Regions from separate parts of the Clostridium sp. D5 genome, predicted to be linked through region 3. Evidence: predicted binding sites of a transcription regulator. Region 3 holds the regulator's gene; each other region holds the start of a gene.

Region 1 (4,886 bases), on a different contig from region 3:
TGAGCTGTGCCGCCGCTACGATCGGCAGCCACTGCTGTACGTATTGTTTTGCGGTGTCGCTCTTTTTGCAGAAAAGCTTCAGGTACAGGTCTGCTGCATTCTGGTCTTTTAATGCGAATAAGAGATAGGTCATGGCAGCGTCTGCGCTGGCGTTGCCCTGGGTTGCGTGTGCCCAGTCCACGACTGTCATCTTGCCGTTCTTTCCTACGATTACGTTGCTTGGGTTGAAGTCGCCGTGGCAGACTTTGTTGTGCTTCGGCATGCTTTCCAGCCTTGTGAGCAGTTCGTATCTTGTTGTGGCATCCAGATCTTTCAGACCGTTAATCTGACGGGACAGTTTATCTTTCAGTTTATTCAGCAGAGGGGCAGTCTTTGCGTGCACTGTAAGCTGCAGGTCTACGAAGTCTTCCATGTATTTTTCCAGGTTGCTGCCGTCTGCTTCCATCATGTCTTCCAGAGTCTTTCCTGCTTTGTATTCAATAGCAAGCGCCCATTTGCCGTCAACCTGTGTTACTTCTTTTACTTTTGGAATATCCAGGCCGGTCTCTTCTACCCTGGCTGTATTCAGGGCCTCGTTAAATATGTCTGATTTGGGGTGCGTCGGTTCAAATACTTTAACAACGCTGTCATCACATTTGTAAACTTTCTTATAAGGACGTTCTACGATTAAACTCTTTTCTTCAAGTTTCATATGCTATACCTCCTGATTTTGTTGCCGCTCTTTTTAAGTTGGTTTTATTATACTACAACTTTTTGGGCAATGTAAGACCTCCAGGAGAATTTTGTGCATTTTTTAACTATCTTTTTTTTGCTTATTTTATTGTTAATTATTTGACAATTATTATAATACTACAGAATCCGGGTTTTATTGGGGTTTCTTCCGCATGATCACTCCCCACTTGGCTTCAATCAAGCAAAAAAGCCTCGGAGTTTTCCGGGACTTTTTTAATTTTAAGAACGTGGTGCTAATGCACCACGCTCTTAATAGTGAGAAAAAATTTATATCCAAAAGGTACACCTTGTTCTGCAGCTTTGCTGCAGAACCGCCGCAGGGCATGTGTTACGTGGCGCCCTTTGGGTATACCTTATTGCTATATCCACGGACCCGCATGATACGGAGTCTGTCAGTAAAAGTTTGAAAGGCTTATTTGCCGTAGTAGCACTTCAGATAGATTTCCTTAATTTCCTTCAGTAAAGGATATCTCGGGTTAGCCCCTGTACACTGGTCGTTGAATGCCTGCTCTACCATGTCATCCAGTGTATCGAGGAAGTACTTCTCATCAATGCCATAATCTTTGATGGTTTTCTTAATTCCGATCTGCTCTTTTAATACTTCCAGTTTTGCAACAAAGTTGTCGAATACTTCCTGGTCGTCTTTCCCTGTGCATCCTGCAAAACGTCCTAATTCAGCGTATCTTTCAAGTGCATGTGGGTACTGGTACTGTGAGAATGTACCCATCTTTGTCGGAGCCTCAACTGCGTTATATTTCATAACCTCTGTCAGGAGAACAGCATTTGCAACACCGTGTGGAAGGTGATGGAAAGCTCCCAGTTTATGTGCCATGGAGTGGTTCAGTCCGAGGAACGCATTTGCAAAGGCCATACCTGCCATACAGGAAGCGTTTGCCATCATCTCACGTGCATAAGGATCGTTTGCTCCATTCTCATATGCTGACGGAAGGTAATCAAACACTCTCTTAACAGCCTTCATTGCCAGGCCATCTGTGTAATCTGTTGCCATGATGGATACGTATGCCTCGATCGCATGTGTCATAACATCGATACCGGAAGCACTTGTCAGGCCTTTTGGCTGGGTCATCATATTGTCAACATCCACAATTGCCATGTTCGGAAGCAGTTCGTAGTCTGCAAGCGGCCATTTAACGCCTGTCTCTGCATCTGTAATAATTGCGAATGGTGTTACCTCGGAACCTGTTCCTGAAGAGGTCGGGATTGCTACAAAATAAGCTTTCTCTCCCATTTTCGGGAATGTATATACTCTCTTGCGGATATCCATGAAATCCATTGCCATATCTTCGAAGTTTGCTTCCGGGTGTTCGTACATTACCCACATGATCTTTGCTGCATCCATTGCGGAACCGCCGCCCAGAGCGATAATGGTATCAGGCTCGAATTCTCTCATCTGATCTGCACCTTTTTGTGCACACTGCAGAGTCGGATCCGGAGCTACTTCGTAGAAGCATGTATGCTGAATTCCCATTTCATCCAGTTTTGCTTCGATCGGAGCTACATAGCCGTTTTTGTAAAGGAAGGAGTCTGTCACGATAAACGCTTTTTTCTTGTGCATAATCGTTCCAAGCTCATCCAGTGCTACCGGCATACAGCCTTTCTTGAAGTAAACCTTTTCAGGTGTTCGAAACCAAAGCATATTCTCTCTCCTCTCAGCAACTGTCTTAACGTTCAGTAAGTGTTTTACCCCAACATTTTCAGAAACGGAGTTCCCGCCCCATGAGCCGCATCCCAGTGTAAGAGACGGAGCCATCTTGAAGTTGTAAAGGTCGCCGATACCGCCGTGAGAAGAAGGTGTGTTGATCAGTACACGGCATGTTTTCATAGCTGCTGCATGTTTTGCAATTTTCTCTGCCTGTGCCGGATGGATATACAGAGAAGCTGTGTGTCCATATCCTCCGTCTGCCACGAGCTGAGCCGCTTTTTCCAGAGCTTCATCAAAAGTTTTTGCTTTATACATACCAAGTACGGGAGATAATTTTTCATGTGCAAATTCTTCTGAGATGTCGACTGATTCTACTTCACCAATCAGGATCTTTGTATTTTCCGGAACATCCACTCCGGCCATTTTTGCAATTTCATAAGCTGATTTGCCCGGAATCTTGCTGTTCAATGCTCCATTGATAATGATCGTCTTGCGAACTTTATCCAGCTCTGCTCCCTTTTTCAGGAAGTAGCATCCGCGGTAAGCGAATTCTTTTTTGACTTCCTCATAAATGCTGTCCAGAACTGTTACAGACTGCTCAGAGGCGCAGATCATACCGTTGTCAAATGTTTTGGAATGGATGATGGAATTTACTGCCATCTTAACATCAGCTGTCTCGTCGATAATAACAGGTGTGTTTCCAGGTCCTACTCCGAGTGCCGGCTTGCCTGAAGAGTAAGCTGCTTTTACCATTCCTGGTCCGCCTGTTGCAAGAATGATATCCGAATCCTTCATAACTGTATTTGTAAGTTCAAGAGAAGGTACATCAATCCATCCGATAATTCCTTCCGGAGCTCCTGCTTTTACGGCTGCATCCAGAACAACTTTTGCCGCTTCTATTGTACATGCCTTTGCAGCCGGATGAGGGCTGATGATGATTGCATTTCTGGTCTTCAGACAGATCAGTGTTTTGAAGATCGCTGTTGAGGTCGGGTTGGTTGTCGGGATAACTGCAGCTACCAGACCAATCGGTTCTGCAATTTTCTTTATTCCAAATGCAGCATCCTCTTCGATCACGCCGCATGTTTTTGTATCTTTATAGGCATTGTAAATGTACTCTGCCGCATAGTGATTCTTTATGACTTTATCTTCTACGATACCTCTCTGTGTCTCTTCAACTGCCATTTTCGCAAGCGGAATACGCATCTTGTTTGCGGCCAGGGCTGCCTCGTAGAATATCTTATCTACCTGTTCCTGGGTGAAAGTAGCAAATACTTTCTGTGCTTCACGCATAGCTTTCATTTTTGCTTCGAGTGTTTCCACGCTGTCTACAATCTCAGGTACTACGACCTTTTCCTTCTTTGCCATTTCAATTTTTCCTCCCGTAATTGAATTGTTTTTCTTAATTACAGGTTTTAGTTTACTCTATCGTTAAATAATTGTCAATATAGCTTTTGTCAAAGTTTTAACGTTATTTTTTTAACATTTGTTGTGTAAATTGCACAAAAACAAGTACAATCTGCAATTTTTCGGTTTTCAATTACCGCTTTTTTCCATTCTATTCCTGATCATTCACAGGCATTTAAAAAACAAAAACCGGCGGCTGCAGAAAGCATTTTAATAAAAATTACTTTCTGCGGCCGCCGGACCGTATCATTATTTATGAAAATTTATAATCTCTATAAACTTTTTTCCGGAATTATACTAATTCAATCAGCACTTCCATAGCTGCATCACCTTTACGCTGGCCAATCTTTACAATTCTTGTGTAACCACCGTTGCGGTCTGTATACTTAGGAGCGATCTCTGAGAACAGCTTCTCCGGCAGATCAACTTCTTTTGTATTTCTTTTCTTGCCTGCAGCAGCTGCCGGAACTTCCTTTACAGGATAAAGAACCTTCAGCATCTCTCTTCTTGCGTGAAGTCTGCTTGGCATATCTTTCTTAATCTTCTTGTCTACTTCATCGTATACAGTAACTTTTTTTCCGTCAACTACTTCTTTGACTCTCTTGCCGTCTTTGTCTTTACGTGCAACCTTTGCTTTTACTGTAACTTCTTCGTAATTGTCTTTTTCTTTAACAGCCATAGCAATTAATCCCTCTGCTACTTTGCGGATTTCTTTTGCTTTAGCTTCTGTTGTAACGATTCTGCCGTTGTTCAGCAGTGCTGTTACCTGATTTCTGATTAAGGCTTTTCTCTGGCTGGATGTTCTGCCGAGTTTTCTATACTTTGCCATTGTTTTAATCCTCCATTTTCAAACATTTGGTTATGCATCTTCGGGCTTATTAATCAAATGCTCCTGCCATACTCTTCGGGCTTACTGACAGGATAATTCAAATAATAATCAATATGGTACGGTGATTATTCATCACCCTGGTTGAGCTCAAGATCTAATTCCTTCAGCTTGGCCAGCACTTCTTCCAGTGATTTACGTCCAAGGTTACGCACCTTCATCATATCTTCCGGTGTCTTGTTGGTAAGTTCCTCAACG
Region 2 (4,886 bases), on a different contig from region 3:
ATGACTTCTTTAAGAGCGATGCAAAATAGTGCTGTAGACAAGGGGCAGCTGCAGATTAATGTTACTTCAGAGATTACGGCAGTTCCTGTTACAGGGGCAACCATATCCATATCCTATACCGGAGTGCCGGACAGCACACTGGAGCAGGTAAGCACAGATTCATCCGGTCAGACGGATGTACTGGAACTGGATGCGCCGCCTCTGGAGTACAGCCTGAATCCAACCATTGAGTACCAGCCCTATTCAGAATACACACTGGAGATCAGTGCGCCAGGATTTGAGCCCATGAGTATTGCTGGAACTGAGATACTGCCCGATGTAAGAGCGATTCAAAATGTAGCACTCCGTCCGAGAGTGACTGGTGAGCTCGAGCAGGTATATGTAATACCGGCACATACATTGTACTACGAATATCCGCCCAAGATAGCGGAGGAAGAGATAAAGCCGCTGAATGAGACTGGTGAAATCGTACTGAGCAGGGTGGTTGTGCCTGAATTTATCGTGGTCCATGATGGTTCACCGCGGGACACTACTGCACAGAATTATTATGTGAAGTACAAAGATTACATCAAAAATGTGGCTTCCAGCGAAATCTATGCCACATGGCCTGCGGATACGATCCGGGCAAACGTCCTGGCAATCATGTCCTTTACCCTGAATCGTGTATACACAGAGTGGTACCGCAATAAGGGCTACGATTTCACAATCACATCCTCCACAGCATTTGACCACAAATGGATTCCGGAAAGAAATTTTTATGACACCATATCGGTGATCGTAGATGAGTTGTTTGCGGATTATCTGTCCAGGCCAAATGTAAGGCAGCCGATTCTGACACAATACTGTGACGGACGCAGGGTAACCTGTCCAAACTGGATGACACAGTGGGGTTCTAAATCACTCGGGGATCAGGGCTACACGCCGATCGAGATCCTGCGCTATTATTACGGCGATGACATGTATATCAACACCGCCCAGGAAATATCCGGTGTTCCGTCTTCCTGGCCCGGCTACATCCTGGATATTGGCGCCAGCGGAGACAAGGTCAGACAAATACAGGAACAGATCAACGTCATAGCCGGAGCATACCCTGCAATCCCCAAGATAGCCGCGGACGGAATATACGGCCCGGCTACGGCAGCCTCCGTAGAAAAATTCCAGTCCGTATTCGGTCTGCCGCAGACTGGGACCGTGGACTATAAAACATGGTATAAAATATCTGAAATCTACGTAGGAGTATCCCGAATCGCGGAATTGGGTTGAGGTAGGGGCGGTTCCGGCGGCTGGGTAATTCAGATCGGGAGGCACTAACTCATACGGTTGGGATTCCGACAATTTCCATTCGCCGTCCGCATACCCAGCCCAATCCGTTTCTCCCGTGTTCCGCCTCTTCCTGTGAACCATGCTTTCCATCCGTCCGGGTGCGCTCAGCTAAGTGAAACAGGGGGCGGGAATCCTCCGGGGCGGGGTGTGGTGTTTCTGGACACGTAGAGCGCGCGCTAGAAGCCGTTACAGAAAAAAAGAGGCAGCTGATGGATAGGATTTGATGTCTCACATCAAATCCTAAAGCCGTCTGCGGTGTGAAATTCATCAGAATTTCACGCCAAATACGGCTGTTCCATCAGCTGCCTCTTTTTTTCTGTTACGGATTCTAAGCAAACGGAAAGTGTCCAGAAACACCATACCCCGCCCCGGAGGATTCCCGCCCCCTGTTTCACTTAGCGACCCCCTAGCCTACTCCCCTTCACGCCCCGGAACCTCATCGGGTATGATATTTTCCAGGCTTGATTTCCCCGGCAGATCGATTTCGGGTATATTATCGTCATCGTATACATTTGCCTCTGTTGTCTTTGAGGGCATTTTGATCTCTCTCATGGTACAACCTCCTTGCACTTTTTTGAATAGTGTGTGCAAAAACGATGGAATTATACACAAATACAGCTCTATTCTGCTAGAGAATAAAGCTGTAGGAAGTTTACGCGCTCCTCACGATTCATTCGGACAAATTCTGTGAAATCTACATCTACAAAATACATAGCCTGTCCACAGCAGAGGGCGTGTGATTGATTGTTAGTATAATGGTATCTTTTGCATTTTATACAATAAAATACATGCATCATTTGTATCACTCCTTTTTGCTATCATACCATAAAATAAGGAATGTGGAAATCAAAAAGTTGTTAAGGATGAGAGTTTTGTGTGATGGAGAGAAAAAACAAACCTAGATCATAATATACATTCCTTCCCTGGACAGGGGGTTTTATGAAGAACAGCCTTGAAGTTTGAGGGAACCTAAATTATAATTTTATTGAGGTGATCAGCATGGAGAACGGGGATAGGACAAAGCAAAAATTTGTGGCAGCTATGACAGGGCTTATGAGGGTCAAGCCGCTGGACAAGATTACTGTGAAAGAGATTGTGGAGAAAAGCGGTATGACACGGCAGACATTTTACCGGTGTTTTATGGATAAATATGATCTGGTGAACTGGCATTTTGAACGCCTGGCGGAAAAGTCTTTTCTGCAGATGGGAGTCAGCCTGACTCTGCGGGAGGGGCTTGAGAAAAAGTTTCAGTTTATTAAGAATGAACAGGTATTCTTTGCGGCGGCCTTCCAGTCTGAAGATTACAATTCCATTGTCGCTTATGACTATGAATGCATATTGCAGTTTTATACGAATATCATAGAAAAGAAGACGAAAAAACCGCTGGATGAGGATATCCGGTTTCTGCTTGAGATGTACTGCAGGGGCTCCATATATATGACCGCACGGTGGGCCAGAAGAAACATGGATCTGTCTCCGGAAAAGATGGCAGATCTGCTCATACAGGCGCTCCCGCAGCCACTGGAGGATTTGCTGTCTGAATTGCAGCCCGAATAAGGATGGAGAAATGATTTTCGATGTGATAAAATGAATGAGAGCTGTTCAGAATTATAAACAGTTACGATAAATGTTACATAGCCGCCATTTTGTAACTTGTCCCTGTGTGCCCAGGGTTGTTATAATTATAACAATCAATGATGTCACAAGACAATCTACAAAATGTAAAGGAGAAATGAGCTATGTCAAACAGATTTATTTTGAATGAAACATCTTATCACGGAGCAGGGGCAGTGAATGATATTGCAGCGGAAGTTCAGGCAAGAGGATTTCAGAAGGCATTTGTGTGTTCCGATCCTGATCTGGTTAAGTTCGGGGTTACACAGAAGGTACTGGATGTGCTGGAGAAAAATGGATTGGCATACGAATTATATTCAGATATTAAGCCAAATCCGACGATTCAGAATGTGCAGACGGGCGTAGCCAGCTTCCGGGCATCAAGCGCAGATTATATCATCGCGATCGGCGGCGGTTCTTCCATGGATACTGCAAAGGCTGTTGGTATTATTATTACCAATCCAGAATTCGAAGACGTCAGGAGCCTGGAGGGAACGGCACCCACGAAAAACAAATGTGTGCCGATAATTGCAGTTCCTACGACAGCGGGTACGGCAGCGGAAGTTACAATTAACTATGTGATTACAGATGTAGAAAAGAACAGAAAGTTTGTATGTGTTGACCCCCACGATATTCCCATCGTGGCAGTGATTGACCCGGATATGATGTCCAGTATGCCGAAAGGGCTGACCGCATCTACGGGCATGGATGCACTGACACATGCAATTGAAGGGTATATTACAGCCGGAGCATGGGAACTATCAGATATGTTCCATTTAAAATCTATTGAGATTATTGCACGCTCTCTGAGAGGCGCAGTTGACAATACGCCGGAGGGAAGAGCGGACATGGCGCTGGGACAGTACGTGGCAGGGATGGGATTCTCCAATGTAGGTCTGGGAATCGTGCATTCTATGGCACATACACTCGGTGCGCTTTATGACACACCTCATGGTGTGGCAAATGCGATTCTCCTGCCAACAGTGATGGAATATAATGCAGATGCAACAGGAGAAAAGTACAGAGAGATTGCAAAAGCCATGGGTGTGGAAGGAACCGATAATATGACACAGGAAGAGTATCGCAGGGCGGCAGTGGATGCAGTAAAGAAGCTCTCCGCAGATGTCGGAATCCCGGCAGATCTTAAAGGTATTGCGAAAGAGGAGGACATTGAGTTTTTGTCTGAATCCGCTTATGCAGATGCCTGCAGGCCGGGCAATCCGAAGGAGACTTCCGTAGAGGACATTGCGGCTTTGTTCAGATCTCTTCTGTAGGCAGCTTTCCCGCCATACCGGTGGGTCCCTGTGCATTTTGAATAAGGGCGGCAGCATTGTACCCGCAAAGGCATCGGGAAGCAGCAGAACGGGGAAGAAATATGGCGAGAAGAAGGAATAAAAGAAAAAAATGGCCGGTCGTGGCCGGGATCTTTATTATAGTGTGCATTTTTTCGGGTTTGGGGGCAGCGGCTTTTAAGCGGCTCCCAGGCCTTTTTGCGTCTACAAAAGAGGTTATCGAGACAGTAAAGATCAATGTGGAAAAGACGACAAGCGTTCCCTTCGAGGAGGTCAGAATTCCGGAGGATGATGTGGCACAGGGCTACTATTATCAGCAGCTGCCCGAGGAGGAACAGAATCTGTATAAAGAGCTGTATCAGGGGATGACGGATTTCTCAGAAACGGTCTACATGCATTCACCAGATGTAGAGAAACTCAAGAAAGTATGTCAGTTTATTTTCAGCGACAGGCCGGAGCTTTTCTGGTGTACGGGGGAGATGCAGGTGACCAGCTATGCGGATTACTCGGAAGTACAGCCGGTTTACACATGCACGCTGGAAGAGAAGGAACAGAAGCAGTCCCAGATCGATACCGCAGTGGCCGAATGCTTTTCGGGGATTAACGGGAACACGTCGGAGTATGATAAGATAAAGTATATTTTTGAATATCTGGTAA
Region 3 (4,886 bases):
TCATTTCAAAACGCTTTTCCTGAAGTTCCGCAACAGAACATCCCAGCAGCCCGGACATCTCTTTCATATGGGGTGTCAGGATAATGGGACGCTCCCGCTCTTCCAGCAATTCGGGATGGCAGGCCAGTATATTCAGTCCGTCTGCATCTATCACACAGGGAGTCTTAACTTCCTTCATAACCTGTGTTGCAATACATTCCGATGTGCGGCTCTTTCCCAGCCCGCAGCCCATGCATACCACATCGGCCCAGGCAAGGAGTTCCCCAAGGGATTCTTCTTCATATTCTGTATAGGTGCTGACAATAGCTTCCGGTAAAAGCTGCTGCAGGATCACCCTGTTATCTTCATGTGTATAAATCTGTACAAGACCGGCACCGCAGGTATATGCCGCTTTTGCGCTGAGATATGCAGCTCCCGACATGCCCCGGCTTCCGGTAATCATCAGAATCTTTCCATAAGTGCCCTTATGAGAATTGGGCTTTCTGGAAGGAATCAGTTCCGGCAGATCCGATTTTTCAAATGTATAACAGACACCCGGCTCCTTTTCAAAAAGTTTCCGGCTGATTCCGATCGCCACGGGAATCGTTTTTCCTGCATACTGATGCCCCGGATGAAGGATGCATCCGAGCTTTTCGCACTCAAAAGTGACTGTCAGATCGGCGCAGAATGCCGTGCCCAGTACATTTCCAGTAGCGGAACAGATACCGGAAGGGATATCGACAGCAACCTTCTGCCCCGGCAGATCATTCATCTTTTTAATATTTGCTGCATAAGCTCCCAATACTTCTCTATTGAGGCCTACACCAAAGACGGCATCCACTATAACAGTATATTCCTGCCTGCTGATTGTTGTTACTATAGGAACACCGCATTTTTCAGCGATTTTCATCTGCTGTCTGCAATCCGGAGTCATAGACGCTTCATTTCCAATAAAAGCAGCTTCTGCCTGACATCCCTTTTCCTTTAAAAGGCGGGCAATCGCAAAGCCATCCCCTCCATTGTTGCCGGAACCGCATACAACCAGCGTTCTCTGTGTATTGATCTTCTCCTGTTCCATGGCAGTCACTGCCGCCAGTGCAGCACGCTCCATCAGCACCATAGAAGGAAGTCCGATTTCATCAATTGTATAGTTGTCTGCTTTCTGCATCCATTCGCCGGTAGGCAGATATCTCATAAGATCACTCTCCTTACTTCTCTGAAAACGAAACAACGTGTAAAAAAGGCACAAAGCCTTTGTTACACGTCTTGTGTTGTCGGTTATTTCTCATGTTCCTCATTATAACGACTGATATTATATGACAGCTTCATTAAGCTGTCATATAAATGTACGCTTTCTACAATTACGTCATCCGGTAAGTGCAGGTCTGTATGTGCAAAATTCCATATACCCTTAATCCCGTTCTCAACAAGCATATCGGCCACTTCCACCGCTTTTGACTTTGGAATTGTAAGTGCAGCGATCTCAATATCCGTATTTTTGACAAATTGTCTCAGATCATCCATCATACGGATCGGTATTCCGCGTATTGTTACGCCTTCCAGCCTTGGGTTAACGTCAAAAATACCCTGCAGTATAAATCCGCTCTTTTCAAAAGCCGCGTAATTGGCAAGTGCCTGTCCCAGATTCCCGGCACCTATGATGATTACGTTATGTTTTCGGTTTAATCCAAGAATCTTACCTATCTCGGTATAGAGATACTTGACATTGTATCCATAACCCTGTTGTCCGAAACCACCAAAGTTATTTAAATCCTGGCGAATCTGAGATGCCGTGACACTCATCTTCTTACTCAGGTCATTTGATGAAATACGTTCTACTCCTGCATCCAGCAGTTCTCCCAGATATCTGTAATATCTTGGCAGCCGTCCAATTACCGCACGTGATATCTCTCTATCTTCCACAGCTATCGCCCTCCAAACTTAATCTAGGTTATATTATATAGAATTGTACGGACAAAGTCAAATTTTTAGTTGTATTTTAAACTATTTTCGTTATAATGGAATAAGTATGTAAATTTTGGACAAAGAGCAGGACTTGGCGGTTATTGCATACCCAGAGGGCATCCCGTAATGCATGCCCTTCGGGCGGGTCTGCAGCACAGCTGCAGAATAAGGTATACCCAGAGGGCACCCCGTAATGCATGCCCTTCGGGCGGGTCTGCAGCACAGCTGCAGCATAAGGTATAACCGGCAGGCCTGATACTGAAGAGAACAGGAGGTTTCTAATGATACTGGCATGTCATAATCTCAATAAGGCATTCGGCGGACAGCTCATCGTCAGAGATGGTTCCTTCCATATAGAAGACAGGGAAAAGGCGGCTCTGGTCGGGGTAAACGGGGCTGGAAAATCCACCATATTAAAAATGATTGTGAAGGAAGAGCCTGCTGACAGCGGTGAATTTGTACTGACAAAGGGGAAAACACTCGGATATCTTGCACAGCAGCAGAATCTTGAGGGCGGCCGTTCCATATATGAGGAAGTAAAAACAGCGAAGGCGGATATTATAGAGCTTGAAAACCAGATCCGCTCGATAGAAAAAGAATTAAAATCACTGACCGGGGAGGCACTTCAGGGCAGACTTGACACCTATCACAGAATGATGTCAGAGTTTGAGGCACAAAACGGTTATGCTTACGAGAGTGAGCTGACAGGAGTCCTGAAGGGTCTGGGCTTTCAGGAGGCGGATTTTGATAAAAAGACTGACACTCTCTCCGGCGGGCAGAAAACAAGGGTCTCTCTGGGCAAGCTGCTTCTTACAAAGCCCGATATTCTGCTTCTGGATGAGCCTACGAACCATCTGGACTTAAATTCAATCACCTGGCTGGAAACATATCTGCTCAATTATCCTGGGGCTGTATTTATTGTATCCCATGACCGTTTTTTCTTAAACCGTGTGGTTACAAAAGTAGTGGAGATAGAAAACGGAGCTGTGAGGATGTATTCCGGCAACTATAAGGCTTATGCGGATAAGAAGCAGCAGATCCGGGATGCCATGATGAAAGAATATCTGAATCAGCAGCGGGAAATCAAGCATCAGGAGGCCGTCATTGAGAAGCTACGTTCTTTCAACCGGGAAAAGTCCATTAAGCGGGCGGAAAGCCGCGAGAAACTGCTGGACAAAATGACGTTAGTTGATAAGCCTCAGGAGGCAGCAAAGGATATACATTTTTCCCTGGAGCCATCTTCCTTAAGCGGCAACGATGTACTTTCAGTGGAAGGCCTGTCTAAACGCTTTGACAGCCAGACCTTATTCCAGGATATCAGCTTTGACATAAGACGCGGCGAACATGTGGCGGTCATTGGAGATAACGGAACAGGTAAAACCACTCTTCTGAAAATTATTAACCAGGTGGTTCCTCCGGATACTGGCTCTTTTACGTTGGGATCTAAGGTGAAAATCGGTTATTATGACCAGGAGCATCATGTACTGCATGATATGAAAAATATATTCGAGGAGATTTCGGATGACTATCCTTCCCTGAATAATACGCAGATCAGAAATACTCTTGCGGCTTTTCAGTTTACCGGGGATGATGTATATAAACGAATTGGTGATCTGAGCGGCGGCGAGAAGGGGCGCGTATCACTGGCAAAGCTGATGCTTTCCGAAGCAAATTTTCTGATATTGGATGAGCCCACCAACCATCTCGATATCACTTCAAAAGAGATACTCGAAAAGGCACTCAATGATTATACCGGTACCGTGCTTTATGTATCACATGACCGTTACTTCATCAACCAGACAGCCACGCGCATACTGGAGCTGGTGAATCAGACTTTTGTAAACTATATTGGCAATTATGACTACTATCTGGAGAAAAAGGATGAGCTGACGGCCGTCTACGCTTCTCCGGCAGCCGGGGGCGCCGGAGGATATGGCGCTTCGGAGGAATCTGTCTCGGAGGCAAAGCTGAGCTGGCAGGAACAGAAGGAACAGCAGGCCAGGGAGCGTAAAAGACTGAATGAGCTGAAAAAGACGGAAGAACGGATCACTGTCCTTGAAGAGAGGAATACGGAGATCGATGATCTGATGACACATGAAGAAGTGTATTCCAATTCCGTCAAATGCCAGGAACTGGCGCTGGAAAAGGCTTCTAACGAAGAAGAGCTGGAAATTCTCTACGAAAAATGGGAGGAACTGGCTGAATGATAAAAAACAGGACGGTATGCAGGAATAATTACTCTGCATGCCGGCCTGTTTTTTGTCATATAGGTAATCCCCTGGGGCTTGTCCACTCTTTATATAAAAGAACGGCTGTATGAAAGGAAGAGACGGTGTCTCCTCTACCGTTCCACACAGCCGTAAAAGTTTGCTTACCGAAGATTGTATTACAATCTTGCCGCAATCGCCTTGATAAAATCCTCGCTGTTAAGTACGGTTGGATTCTCAATTGATGTAATCAAAGCCAGATCCTTTGTCATGCTTCCTGATTCTATCGTATCAATGGTCGCTTTTTCGAGTTTGTCAGCAAATTCCATCAGTTCGTTATTCCCGTCCAGTTCTCCGCGTTTTCTCAGTGCGCCTGTCCATGCAAAGATCGTTGCCACGGAGTTGGTAGATGTCTCCTCCCCCTTGAGATGCTTGTAATAATGGCGCTGTACGGTTCCGTGTGCTGCTTCATACTCATAATATCCGTCCGGAGATACCAGTACGGATGTCATCATGGCAAGCGAACCAAATGCTGAGGATACCATGTCGCTCATTACATCGCCGTCATAGTTCTTGCATGCCCAGATATATCCGCCTTCCGACTTCATAACACGGGCTACCGCGTCATCGATCAGAGTATAGAAATATTCAATTCCGGCTGCTTTGAACTTATCATCATATTCTGCATCATAGATTTCCTGGAAGATGTCTTTGAATGTGTGGTCATATTTTTTG
Region 4 (4,886 bases), on a different contig from region 3:
TCAGGCAGCCAGAGAGCGCCTGCCCTGAGAGGTGAACCTGCCCCAGTGCGGGAAACAGGGGATGCCCTTTTCCTGAGTACATTACTTATAGAAAACGGCTAAATGGAGATCCAATCGGATATCCATTTAACCGTTTTTTAATTATATTTTATGCTTTCAAACAGGGGAGCTCTAATCTTCTCCTAAAAAGTAACGTCCGTATGCGTCTGCCGCTTTGATTGCTGCACATACACTTTCCGGAGTGACTTCAAAAGGCATGTTATGTAAAGTGTCTGTCTCTGCGCATGCTGCCGCTGCAACTGCCATGAGCTTTTCATCGGTTACTTCTTTGAGCCCAAGTTCTTTTAATGTTACAGGAAGTCCCAGTTCGATGCAGAAATCAATGATTTCCTGCAGCTCTTCTGCCGGAATATTTTCGAGTACAAGCTGAGTGATTGTTCCGAATGCTACTTTTTCACCGTGGTACATGTGGTGGCAGTCTTCCAGTACTGTCAGGCCGTTGTGGATCGCATGTGCTCCGGCAAGTCCGCCGCTCTCAAAGCCGATTCCGCTCAGCAGGGTGTTGGCCTCAATTACTTTTTCTACGGCTGTGGTGCATGCTCCGGCTTCCAGGGCAAGTTTAGCTTTTACACCTTCCTCCATCAAAGTGTCAAAACATAATCTGGCCAGAGCCATTGCTGCGGAAGTTACTTTGCCGCCTGCGCAGGTGGATGCTCCCTTTGCCTGTACGGCTCTTGCCTCAAAATATGTAGCGAGAGCATCTCCCATACCGGATACTGTTAAACGCACCGGAGATTTGGAGATGATATCTGTATCCATCAATACCATGTTCGGATTGGCCGGAAGGAATAAGTACTCCTCAAATACGCCTTCGTCTGTGTAGATAACAGAAAGCGCGCTGCATGGAGCATCTGTGGATGCGATGGTGGGGCAGACGAGAACCGGTGTATGTCCATAATATGCAACTGCTTTAGCCGTATCCAGAATCTTGCCGCCGCCGATCCCGATTACAAGATCACAATGTTCCTTTTTCAGTATCTCTGTCAGGCGGTTGATCTCATTTTTGCTGCATTCACCGTTAAAATAATCGTATATGATTTCAAAATCCTGACCTGCAAAGCTGCTGTCAATAATATTCCCGATACGTTTGTAGCCGGATGCTGTAATAAGAACCAATGCTTTTTTCCCATATACCTTTGCGTAGCTGCAGAGCTTTGCCATTTCTTTAGAACCCTGTACGTATTTACCTGGGCTGATTAAAATATTAGCCATTTGTATACCTCCTGTTATAACCAAGTGTGTTATTTTTTTGACAATCATATTATGCACTGATTCTTTTATAATGTCAATCCAATGCAAAAAAAAATCTCTAATATAAACACCTTCCGAATGGAATGTACACGCAGTGAGGCGGGCAGATACCATGCTGTGCATTCCATTCGGTAGGCGTGGATTTTGTGAGCTGCCCTGTCTGCAGGCGGCTGATTACTGTAATTTTTTTTGATAGGCCAGGCGCTCGCTTCCATCCTCCAGAAAGATGACCCCGCAGTATTTAAACCCGTTTTTATCCAGCATATGCTGCATAACTACATTGTCTCTGTGCGTGTCTATGCGAAGATTCGAGCACTGTTCAAGCGCCCAGTTCAGACAGAAAGATGCGGCTCCGCGAATGGTGCCATCAGAAGTGATCCTGTGTACAACTCCATAGGGGGATTCATCCAGCCATTGGCCGTTGTATATTTTGGTATAGGTATCATCACGCCCCATTCTGTAATAGAAGGCGGCAATGATTTTGCCGTGTTCTTCACAGACGTAACTGTTTCCATTATCAATATCCTGTGCCAGCAGCGCTTTTGGGGGATAGGTGTTGCCCCATTGGGTGGGATTTCCGTGGCTTGTCATAAACATTCTTGCATTCTCATACATATTCAGCAGTATATCCAGGTCTGCCAGTTTCGTTTTTCTTATTTCCATAATTGTTATTACCTTTCAATAGCGATAAAATCTATAAAATTTAAATTGCATACTATGTAAAATATCTGCAATTTTAGTGACGGTATTGATGCGCTTGGAATAAATTACACACATATTTTATTTTAAAACGTTTCGAATAATTTAGCAATTAGAAAAAATACTGAAAATTTGCATCCTTTTGCCTTGAAAATCCGTCTATTTAATGTAATGATATTATCATATAACCAAGGGCACCCCGTAATCCATGCCTTTTAGGTGGGGCTGCGGCTAAGCGGCAGAATAGTGTATACCAGGGGGAATCCCGTAACACATGCCTTTTGGGCGGATCTGCAGCTTGACTGCAGAATAAAATATTACTTAAGAGGAGGGCACATAAGATGAGCGGCAAAAAGAAGGCGTTGCTTGCAGTGGGGATAGCAGCTGGCATTATAATTTGTATTTACGGTGGTATATCTATTTATTTCATGAGTCATTTCTTCCATAACACCAGGATCAATGGTGTAGATTTTTCCATGAAAACGGCAGATGAGGCCGAACGGTATTTTGCGGGGCAGATTGACGGGTATGCGTTGAAGGTCACTCCAAAAGAGGGTGACAGCGAGGAGATCAGCGGGGCATCCATATCCATGAAGTATAAGAAGAGCAAAGAGCTGGAAAAAGCACTGAAGAAGCAGGGGGCGTTTCTCTGGCCGTCTATGTTCTGGAAAGATCACACGGTAAAGCTGGATCTGGGCTTCGATTACGATCATAAACAGCTGGAGGAAAAGATTCAGGAGCTGAAATGTTTCCAGAATGAAGAAAAGATCGATCCGGAAAGTGCAAAGCCGGAGTTTAACGGGGATAAATTTGTCGTAAAGCCGGAAGTGCTGGGAACAAAAGTGGATCAGGATCCGCTGAAGGAAAAACTGATTCAGGCAGTGCAGGGGCTGGAGACCGAGTTCAGCCTGGAGAAGGAAGAATGTTATCTGAAGCCAAAGTATACTGCGGACTCAAAAGAGGTTGCTGCGGCGTGCGACACTCTGAATAAGTACTGTGGGGCAAGTATTACCTACGACATGGCTCCGCAGAAAGAAGTGGTGGACAAGCAGCTGATTTCCACGTGGCTGTCCTGGGATGAGAACATGAACGTTACCTTCCATGAGGATAAAGTCAGGGAATATATGAATGGATTTGCTGCAAAATACGAGACACTTTACGGGACGCGCCCGCTGACCACCCCATGGGGGAAAGCAACAGAGGTGAGCGGTGGTACTTACGGCTGGGCAATTGATGAGGCATCTGAGGCAGAAGCTCTGATTGCAGGGATCAAGGCCGGAGAACAGACGACGAAAGAACCGGTTTATGAACAGCGCGGGGCAACACATGAGGCCCAGGACTGGGGGAAGACATTTATTGAGGTGGATTTGAGTGCACAATATATGTGGTACATTGTGGACGGCAATGTCGCCTTCGAGACAGCCGTGGTAACCGGGAAGCCTTATGAGCACTCCACGCCGGCGGGAGTATATGATATCCTATGGATGACAAAAGGCACCACCCTTGTGGGAAATATTGTGCCGGAGACTGGTGAGCCGGAATACCGGACATGGGTGGATTACTGGATGCAGGTGACTTACGGCGGCGTTGGATTTCATGACGCCACATGGCAGCCCGCATTCGGCGGCGATCTGTACTGGAGCATCGGTTCTCACGGATGTATTAATATGCCGCTGGACGGCGCTGCAACATTATTCAGCATGATATCAAGCGGCACACCGGTGGTAATGCACTACTGATGCACATGAGCACTAGAAAAAACACTAGATATTGTATAAAATTAGATACAAGGCCTCAAATGAAAAGTATTCTCATTTATCCTCTTGTCTTTTATTTAACACGATGTTATACTAGGCGGGAACTAAAAGATAACCTGGTATATCAAAGGAGGATTTTATAATATGGTACAGTATGAACAGTGGGAAGGATTCAGGGGAAGACTTTGGAAGGACGATATCAATGTCCGGGATTTTATTCAGAATAACTATACTCCTTATGACGGAGATGAGAGCTTTCTGGAAGATCCTACAGAAGCCACAGATAAACTTTGGGGAAAATTGCAGGAACTGCAGAAAGAAGAACGCGCAAAGGGCGGCGTCCTGGATATGGAGACGGAGATTGTTTCCAGCCTGACGGCTTACGGCCCGGGATACATTGACGAAGAAATGAAAGACCTGGAGGCGGTAGTAGGCCTTCAGACAGATAAGCCTCTTAAGAGGGCATTCATGCCGTACGGCGGTATCAAGATGGCAGAACAGGCATGTACGACTTATGGATATCAGCCGAGCGAAAAGCTGCATGAGATTTTTACTAAGTATCATAAAACTCATAATCAGGGGATTTTTGATATCTATACCCCTGAGATGAAAAAGGCTCGTCACAATAAGATTATAACAGGGCTTCCGGATACATACGGAAGGGGCCGTATTGTCGGTGATTACCGCCGTGTGGCTCTTTATGGGATTGACCGCCTGATAGAACAGAAAATGGTGGATTATAATGAAACCGAAAGACACGGCATGAAGGGAACAGATTTCCGCCTCAGGGAAGAAGTTGCAGATCAGTTAAAAGCACTCAAAGAGATGAAAGAAATGGCTGCTGTCTATGGATTTGACATTTCCAGGCCGGCGAAAGATGCAAAGGAAGCGGCGCAGTGGCTGTACTTTGGTTATCTTGCGGCGATTAAGACACAGAACGGCGCCGCTATGAGTGTTGGAAGAATTTCTACGTTCCTGGATATTTATATTCAGAGAGATATGGAGAAGGGAGTTCTGACAGAGGCTAAGGCACAGGAACTGATTGACCACATGGTTATGAAGTTCAGAATGGTGAAGTTTGCCAGAGTTCCTTCTTACAATGAACTGTTTTCCGGTGAT

Evidence for each region. Region 3 encodes Rex, which represses fermentation and respiration genes when NADH is low (regulators of the CRP and FNR family bind a similar motif). Its sites were predicted from a motif close to ATTGTTAANNNNTTAACAAT; they were not measured.
Region 1: adhE (bifunctional acetaldehyde-CoA/alcohol dehydrogenase) is a predicted target of Rex. The motif match lies at 3,823-3,842, and genes of this name have one in related genera.
Region 2: fucO (lactaldehyde reductase) is a predicted target of Rex. The motif match lies at 2,996-3,015, and genes of this name have one in related genera.
Region 4: HMPREF0240_RS08705 (glycerol dehydrogenase) is a predicted target of Rex. The motif match lies at 1,298-1,317, and genes of this name have one in related genera.

What each region holds. Positions count from the first base shown of each region.
Region 1 covers NZ_GL870809.1:575,271-580,156, reverse strand. The annotation lists gene HMPREF0240_RS02530 (aminoglycoside phosphotransferase family protein) at 1-691, opposite strand, end outside; gene adhE (bifunctional acetaldehyde-CoA/alcohol dehydrogenase) at 1,145-3,763, opposite strand; gene HMPREF0240_RS02520 (L17 family ribosomal protein) at 4,095-4,631, opposite strand; gene HMPREF0240_RS02515 (DNA-directed RNA polymerase subunit alpha) at 4,757-4,886, opposite strand, start outside.
Region 2 covers NZ_GL870811.1:339,223-344,108, forward strand. The annotation lists gene HMPREF0240_RS09830 (peptidoglycan-binding protein) at 1-1,263, shown strand; gene HMPREF0240_RS24300 (hypothetical protein) at 1,735-1,875, opposite strand; gene HMPREF0240_RS09835 (TetR/AcrR family transcriptional regulator C-terminal domain-containing protein) at 2,323-2,880, shown strand; gene fucO (lactaldehyde reductase) at 3,063-4,211, shown strand; gene HMPREF0240_RS09845 (transglutaminase domain-containing protein) at 4,313-4,886, shown strand, end outside.
Region 3 covers NZ_GL870814.1:192,433-197,318, reverse strand. The annotation lists gene HMPREF0240_RS14440 (bifunctional ADP-dependent NAD(P)H-hydrate dehydratase/NAD(P)H-hydrate epimerase) at 1-1,174, opposite strand, end outside; gene HMPREF0240_RS14435 (redox-sensing transcriptional repressor Rex) at 1,258-1,902, opposite strand; gene HMPREF0240_RS14430 (ABC-F family ATP-binding cassette domain-containing protein) at 2,226-4,151, shown strand; gene HMPREF0240_RS14425 (NADP-dependent isocitrate dehydrogenase) at 4,331-4,886, opposite strand, start outside.
Region 4 covers NZ_GL870811.1:76,262-81,147, forward strand. The annotation lists gene HMPREF0240_RS08705 (glycerol dehydrogenase) at 172-1,272, opposite strand; gene HMPREF0240_RS08710 (acetyltransferase) at 1,486-1,974, opposite strand; gene HMPREF0240_RS08715 (peptidoglycan binding domain-containing protein) at 2,352-3,749, shown strand; gene pflB (formate C-acetyltransferase) at 3,912-4,886, shown strand, end outside.